DNA from 2 places in the Bacillus sp. BSL6 genome. Region 2 is predicted to be linked to the other one. Evidence: predicted binding sites of a transcription regulator. Region 2 holds the regulator's gene; the other holds the start of a gene.
What was found. Region 2 encodes Rex, which represses fermentation and respiration genes when NADH is low (regulators of the CRP and FNR family bind a similar motif). Its sites were predicted from a motif close to TTGTGAAATATTTCACAA; they were not measured.
Positions count from the first base shown of each region.

Region 1 (4,221 bases), on a different contig from region 2:
ACTCTAATCGTCAATATTATTGCGACTGTTTTTATTTTTATATTCGAGTTCCACAATTCCCTTTCTATGAGAGGATTTACCCCCTTTGAAGAGGGAATGGCTGCTTATTTCCAGGCAGTTTCAACTCGCACTGCCGGGTTTAATACAGTTGATATTTCTGCCTTATCAAAGCCTTCCCTACTATTAATGATGCTCCTTATGTTTATTGGCGCTGGTAGTGCTTCAACTGGCGGTGGGATTAAGTTGACAACATTTTTAATCATGTTTTTTGGGGTATTTAAATTTTTACAAGAACAAGATGATATTGTCGTGTTTAAAAAATCCATTAAAGATACTCTCATTGTCAAATCATTGACCATCGCTATTATTTCTATTTCATTTATTTTTTTTGCTATTTTAATTTTAAGTATTACTGAGCGTGTTCCTCTATTGATGAGTGCTTTCGAAGTATTTTCAGCATTTGGGACTGTCGGTCTCAGTATGAATTTCACACCACACTTAACGATGATCGGAAAAGCTATTATTATCTTTATGATGTTCTTTGGGAAGATGGGACCTTTAACATTGGCTTTTTCATTTGCACGTAAAAAGAACCGAAAAATAAAATATCCGAATGAAGACATTTTAACAGGTTGACAACCGTATAAATTATCCATATAATGAGAGTACAATAGCATATCTCCAAAGGGGAGTAGCGTCCAAGAATATTTCTTGGAAACAAAGTCGTCATTACGTAGAACTTAGTTCTTCCGGCTTTGTTGGCATTTTCATTACATATGTCTAGCAAGACCTTTGCCTATTAACGGCAGAGGTCTTTTTTGCATTCATTACCAAATTCTTCCAAAGTTAATAGGCAGGAGTATGGGGAAACTAAATAGTGGGGAAATTCTTCACTTATTTAGTACTTATAGAAATGAGAGGAGAATGTACATGGATGTATCATTATTATTGGAGTATGGTTGGGTATTACTCATCCTAATTGCACTAGAGGGGATTTTAGCTGCTGATAACGCGCTTGTTCTTGCAATTATGGTAAAACATTTACCAGAAGAAAAACGTAAAAAAGCATTATTTTACGGATTAGCGGGAGCATTTGTTTTCCGATTCGGATCGTTATTTATGATTTCGTTCCTAGTCGATGTATGGCAAGTGCAAGCAATCGGTGCCATTTACCTTATGTTTATCGCTAGTAATCACTTATTTAAAACGTATGTTAAAAAGAATACAGATGAAGAAACAGAAGAAAAAGAAGCAAAGAAAAAACAAGAGAACTTTTGGTGGACTGTATTTAAAGTTGAAGTTGCAGATATCGCCTTCGCAGTTGATTCTATTTTAGCTGCTGTTGCATTAGCAATGACTTTACCAAAAACAGGATTAGGTACAATTGGTAGTCTTGATACTGGACAATTCGTTGTTATCTTTGTAGGTGGACTTATCGGATTAATCATTATGCGATTTGCAGCAACTGCTTTCGTACAAATCTTAAAACGTAAACCAGGACTTGAAACTGCAGCATTCTTAATTGTAGGTTGGGTTGGTGTGAAACTAGCAGTTTATACGTTGGCACACCCTGCATTAAATGTAATTCCACATTCATTCCCAGAATCTACACCATGGAAGCTTACATTCTGGATTGTATTAGTTGGAATCGCAGCTGGTGGTTGGTTCTTCTCGAAAGAAGTAGAAACAAAAGTCGAAAAGAATTTAGACGAAAAAGCGCTGTAATTACAGCGCTTTTTCTTTTTTCCTTGTCCCCTCTCTATGTCCAGAAAAAATTCTATTATACTATTTTTTGTAAGCGTTTTCTCGGTGTATGTATGTCCTTTTTGTGAAACATTGCACAAACTTATTGAAACTATGACAGAATCCATGTACTTTATTCATATAAGAAGTATTTATAGATGATGTACTAAAGGAGCGTATTACTCATGCTAGAACAAGGATTGAATTATGTTGTCAAACTGGCTAAGAGCAAAAAACAAATGTTAGATACAAACCCGATGCAATATTTCATTCGTGCCGCACTTGCGGGTATTTATATCGGTTTTATTATTGTACTATGTTTTAAATTAGGTAACTTTTTTCACATTGCAGATTCACCAGCAACTTATTTAGCTGCTTCTATGTTTTTCGGAATTGCTCTCGTACTTATTATATATGGTGGTGCTGAATTGTTTACTGGAAACACAATGTACTTCACTGTAGCAACTTTAAGAAAAGAAACAACAATTGCTGATACACTTCGTAACTGGTTTGCTTGTTATGCAGGCAATTTAGCTGGCGCTTTATTCTTTGCCTTACTATTTTATGCCACTGGAATTTTCGAAACAATTGATCACGGTCATTTCATGAATAAAGTCGTTGAGGGAAAAATGAATACACCTACAATGCAACTATTCTTTAAAGCAATTTTATGTAACTGGCTTGTATGTCTTGCTTGTTTCTTACCTTCTCAAGTTAAAGGTGATACAGCAAAAATTATGATGATGATGATGCTCGTTTTCACATTCTTCTTATCTGGTTACGAGCATAGCATCGCAAACTTATCACTGTTTGCTTTATCTTTGGTTTCACCGCATCCTGAGACAATTTCTTTTGCAGGTGCTATTCATAACTTAATTCCAGTTACAATCGGTAACATTATTGGTGGGTCTGTATTTGTCGGTATGGTATACCATTACTTAACAAAGAAAGTACCTGACGTGAAACAAGAAGAAACTGAATTAGGAGCAGCTCAACAAGAAGAAATCATTCCGTTGCAAGCGCATATGAAACATTAAAAACTCCAAAGTTTTACTTTGGAGTTTTTAGCTCCCCACATATTTAACAACAAGATTAGGGTTAATCTCTCCTTCTTCCTTTCCCTTATTCATTCTCTGTTTCATCTTATGCATACCGATGACATCATTCGTATGAAAGTGTATTTCATTGACGTATAAACCCTCTTTACAAAAAGCCTCTACAAAATCTAATCCACTTTTTTCTCCCCATCCCATATTGAAATCAAGGGAAAGAACATTCACCTCATAATCTCGTACCATTTGCAAAGCACATTCTACTGTAGTTGCGAGCACGTAACCATACGGACAACTTCTTTGATCATCCATATATACATTCATTTTCTATCCCCTCTCTATTTTGCATACGTGACCAACATGTAACATATTGCCCCAAGACTAATAAAAGGACCAAACGGTATTTGAGTCCTCATTTTCATACGTTTTAATACGAGGCCAGCTCCAAAGAAACAGAGACTAAAGCAAGATGCTAAAAATAAAACGATAAAAATCCCTTTCAGTCCCACTATAAATCCAAGTAACGAAAGTAATTTTATATCCCCTCCCCCAAGCCCTTCTGGATATATCTTTTGCATGCAGTATAACAAAATGAATATAACGCAACTACCAACTATACTATCTATCCAAGTGACTAACGGTATAAAAGCACATTCTAAAATGAGTAAACAAGCAAACCAAGCTAAAATACGATTTGGAATTAACATATATATGTAATCTGTAACTGAAATAATAAGAAGTAACGAAAAAAGTGATAAAACGATAATAAGCTCTCGTTCCACCCCAATCATATATACAGTAAGAAGACATATCATTCCAGTTACAAGTTCAAATACTACGTACAAAATTGAAATTTTCCTCTTACAATTCGTACAACGCCCTCTTTGCATACAAAAAGAAATGATTGGAATCAATTCTTTTGGCTTTAGCACATACTTACAATAATGACAATATGAACGCGGGGTTATGATAGACTCCCCTAGCGGAACTCTCATCGCAATTACCATAAAAAAAGAACCAAACACCATCCCTGCTAACAATGCATATACATAAGTGAACATCCCTTCCTCTCCTTTCCAGAAGAACATAGCAAAAAAAGGAGAGAACTTCTACTTCATATTATCTCTATTCTATTAAAAAAGCAGGCCATTTTCTGGCCTGCTTTCCCCTATTTTATACGATGAAATATACTGCTTTTAATGGTCCATGTACTCCGACAACAAGATTCATTTCTATATCTGCCGAGTTACTAGGTCCTGTAATAAAGTTAATACAAGATGCCACTGTCTCGCCATTTTCTACACGCTTGTTCATATCCTCAACTGCTTGTGTAATACGAGGTACAAGTGTTTCACGTGGAATAATAGCAAAGTATACAGTCGGTAAAAAGTGTAAAGAACGGCCTTGGCCTTTATGACTTTGTACA
Region 1 is NZ_JAVGCW010000002.1:396,490-400,710, forward strand. It holds gene RCJ96_RS08285 (TrkH family potassium uptake protein) at 1-636, shown strand, start outside; yybP-ykoY riboswitch at 675-840, shown strand; gene RCJ96_RS08290 (TerC family protein) at 931-1,725, shown strand; gene RCJ96_RS08295 (formate/nitrite transporter family protein) at 1,929-2,780, shown strand; gene RCJ96_RS08300 (cyclic-phosphate processing receiver domain-containing protein) at 2,808-3,119, opposite strand; gene RCJ96_RS08305 (prepilin peptidase) at 3,134-3,856, opposite strand; gene RCJ96_RS08310 (LutC/YkgG family protein) at 3,969-4,221, opposite strand, start outside.
Region 1: the regulator Rex is predicted to act here: its motif matches at 1,827-1,844, upstream of RCJ96_RS08295 (formate/nitrite transporter family protein).

Region 2 (4,221 bases):
TACTCTTATAAATGCAATTCTTCCCATTCTGCCATACAAGCATCAAGTTGTTCTTGTAGTGTTTGCTTTTTCGTTGTAATTTCACTAGCCTTTTCATAATCTGCATATATTTCTGGTAAGCAAAGTTGATCTTCTAACGTAGCAATTTCTTCTTCAAATTGTACAATATTTTGTTCTAGTTCTTCGATTTTTCGAGTACGTTGACGCTCCAACTTTTTGCGCTCTTTTTCTTCGAGATAATTTAATTTTTCTGGAGCTACAGTTTTTTGAACAGGTGCCTGATTTTCTTGCTGTTCTTGTTGTTCAAATTCAGCACGTTCAATCATCTCATTTTTCTTTTCAACGTAGTAATCGTAGTCCCCTAAATATTCCTGTGCACCTTCTGTTGATAACTCAACAACGGTCGTCGTTACACGATTAATAAAGTAGCGGTCATGAGATACAAAGAGAAGGGTACCAGGATAATCAATTAAAGCATTCTCCAAAATCTCTTTACTATTTAAATCAAGATGGTTTGTAGGCTCATCGAGAATTAATAAATTCGATTTTTGCATCATAAGTTTGGCAAGAGCTAAACGAGCTTTTTGTCCACCGCTAAGAGAAGATACTGGCTTTAATACATCATCTCCTGTGAATAAGAAGTTACCTAATATCGTGCGAATTTCTTTTTCAGGTTGCAGTGGATATTCATCCCATAGCTCATTTAAAACTCGCTTAGAAGATGTTAAATTAGCTTGTTCCTGATCATAATAACCAACAGAGACATTAGATCCGAAAGAAACCTCACCATGTAATAGTGGTAACTTATTCACAATGGATTTTAATAATGTGGATTTCCCAATTCCATTTGGACCAACTAAAGCAACACTATCTCCGCGAGTTAAGCGCATTGTTACATGTTCAATAATTGGATCCTTATCATAGCCGATAGTTGCGTCCTTTACTTGTAAAACATCATTTCCACTTTGTTTTTCAATATCGAAGTGGAAGGAAGCTGACTTAGAATCCCCTAATGGTCTTGTTAATAATTCCATACGGTCTAATTGTTTACGGCGGCTTTGCGCACGTTTTGTCGTAGATGCACGAGCTATATTTTTTTGAACGAAGTCCTCTAGCTTAGCAATCTCATCTTGTTGTTTTTCATAACGTTTCATTTCTTGCTCGTATAGTGCTGATTTTAAGTCTAAATATTTACTGTAGTTACCAACAAATCGTCTACTTTCTTTATTCGAAATTTCATATACTTGTGTAACAAGTTTATCTAAGAAATAACGGTCATGGGAAACGATTAGTATTGCCCCAGGATAACCTTGTAAATATTGTTCAAGCCATGTTAATGTTTCTATGTCTAAATGGTTTGTAGGCTCGTCCAAAATAAGTAAGTCTGGTTTTGTTAATAATAATTTACCGAGAGCTAATCGTGTTTTTTGTCCACCGCTTAATGTCGAAATCGTCGTCTGGTGCGTTTCAACTGGGAAGCCAAGACCACTTAAAATCGAACGGATATCTGCTTCGTACTGATAGCCACCTTGATCTTTATAATCTAATTGTAATTGGTCATAATCAGCTAATAATCTTTCATATGTAGCCTCGTTTGAAAAGTTTTCTTCTTTTCCCATCTCTTGCTCTAGCCTTCGAAGTTTTATCTCCATTTGCTGCAAGTGTGTAAAGACGGTTAGCATTTCATCCCAAATTGTTAAAGATGTTTCTAAACCGGTATTTTGAGCTAAATATCCAATTGAGACATCTTTCGGTTTTATAATTTCTCCACCATCATGAGATAGCTCACCCGCTATTATTTTTAATAATGTAGATTTTCCAGCGCCATTTCGTCCGACTAATGCGATACGATCTTTCGTTTGAACTTCTAATTTTATATTTGAAAGAATCGTTTCTGCACCGTATAATTTCGAAAGCGCGTTTACTTGTAATAAAATCAATGTTTTCACCTCAAATAATTTCTTAACTTTGCCATGTTTATATTTCTCAATCATACTAAAAATAGTGTATAGTTTAAAATACAGAGAGAATACTTCTTCTTTCTATTATACAAGGAATTTAATAAGTGCTAAACTTCTGTATTTGATTAAAGCATATGAATAAAGATAGGAAGAGAGGAGAGGTTATATGGAGCAGCAGAAAATTCCACAAGCCACTGCTAAGAGATTGCCTCTATACTATCGATTTATCCAAAACTTATCTTTGTCTGGTAAGCAACGTGTTTCATCAGCCGAATTAAGTGAAGCGGTAAAGGTTGATTCCGCAACGATTCGAAGAGATTTCTCATACTTTGGAGCATTAGGGAAAAAAGGATATGGATATAACGTAAATTATTTATTATCATTTTTCCGTGAAACACTCGACCAAGATGATATAACACGTGTAGCGCTTATTGGAGTAGGTAATTTAGGGACCGCTTTCTTACATTATAATTTCACGAAAAACAATAATACAAAAATTGAAATGGCGTTTGATATTAGTGAAGAGAAAGTTGGAACAGAAATCGGAGGCATTCCTGTATATCACTTAGATGAATTAGAAGAACGTTTATCATCTGATATACAAGTGGCAATATTAACAGTACCCGCTACAGTAGCACAATCTGTAGCTGATAGATTGGCAGAAACAAACGTGCATGGTATTTTGAATTTCACACCAGCACGATTAAATGTGTCAGACAATATAAGAATTCATCATATTGATTTAGCAGTAGAGTTACAAACATTAGTTTACTTTTTGAAGAATTATCCACAATAAAACGCAGAGGAAGCGACCTCTGCGTTTTATTATTGTTTTTTCTTTGTGAATTTAACTAAGATAAGGCGAAGTGCCAAATTAAAATCAATCGTTGCCATAACTGCAAATAGTATTGTCCATATATTCCAAATTGTATCTGTTACGTTCGTAATGGCGAAGCGTGTAAAGATACATCCTAGAAGGAAGTACAATGCAGCCATGAACAATGGTGAGTTTCTCATACTAAAAATCCTCCGATAAAGCCTTGCATTTTTTCAGCTTCTTTAATCATTTCTTGAATTTGTTCGTTACTCACTAAAACTTGAGCAATTGCAACTAATGTATTCATTGCAACATGCGCTGCGATTGGAACGATAATACGCTTCGTTTTTACATATAAGAAGGCGAATACGAGCCCCATAGCAGTGTATACCAATAAGTGAGTAAAATCAAAATGAATCGCCGCAAATACAAGGGAACTAATGATAGCGGCAATAAAGAAGTTAAACTTCTTATAAAGTGTACCAAATAAAATTTTTCTAAATACGATTTCTTCCAAAATAGGTCCTATTATAGAGATGACGATAAGGAACCAAGGTGTCGTTCTTGCGATATCCATAAGTCTCGCTGTATTTTCAGATCCAGGTTTAATACCTAATACATACATTTCAATCATACCAGCAATACTTTGCGAGAAAAATGCTAAGAAGAACCCGATAAAAATCCAACCAATCGTAGCTGGAACAGTAGAACGCTTTGTATCTAAATGTCTGTCGCGAATATCTGTTCTAAGTAACCAAAGTACGATACATAATGCAATAAAGAAGCTAATGATTGCCCAGTGACCAGTTATGAGTTGAAATTTCTCTTCCCTAGTGAATCCCCTGTTATCATAAAGCCCAGTTTTCAGGAGAAGTGGTAATCCAGCAATTGATGATAACTGCATTAAAATGTATGTAACGATAACCCACCAATATTGTTTTTTCAAATGGTTTAACCATCCTTTCTAACTCTAGTGTATGAGATAAGGTAGGATAACATGTAAATATGCTACCTACGATATAAACCTTACTTAAATTATGTTTTTTTTGTAAATCCTTATTTGAAATTATAATAGAAGACAGGAGAAAGTTGTGTGTGTAGCGAAAACAACTTAGGGTGTCCTTTCATATTGTAACATACGAGTAGTGGAAACAACGATTCATATAGTAAAGGTAGAAGAAGAGGAACTCTATATAGAAAAATTTATAGCGTAATTTGCGAAAAAATTATGATTTTTTTACTTGCAAAAGAAATTGAGATTATTTATTATTATAAGTGTGTTAGCACTCGGGTGACTTGAGTGCTAATAAATAAAATTTACATAACAAAATGAGGAGGTTATTGTTCATGCTAAAGCCATTAGGTGATCGCGTTGTAATTGAGCTTGTTCAAGCGGAAGAAAAAACAGCAAGTGGTATTGTATTACCAGACACAGCAAAAGAA
Region 2 is NZ_JAVGCW010000019.1:8,201-12,421, reverse strand. It holds gene RCJ96_RS27055 (ABC-F family ATP-binding cassette domain-containing protein) at 6-1,940, opposite strand; gene RCJ96_RS27050 (redox-sensing transcriptional repressor Rex) at 2,128-2,757, shown strand; gene RCJ96_RS27045 (YdiK family protein) at 2,787-2,978, opposite strand; gene RCJ96_RS27040 (CPBP family intramembrane glutamic endopeptidase) at 2,975-3,724, opposite strand; gene groES (co-chaperone GroES) at 4,126-4,221, shown strand, end outside.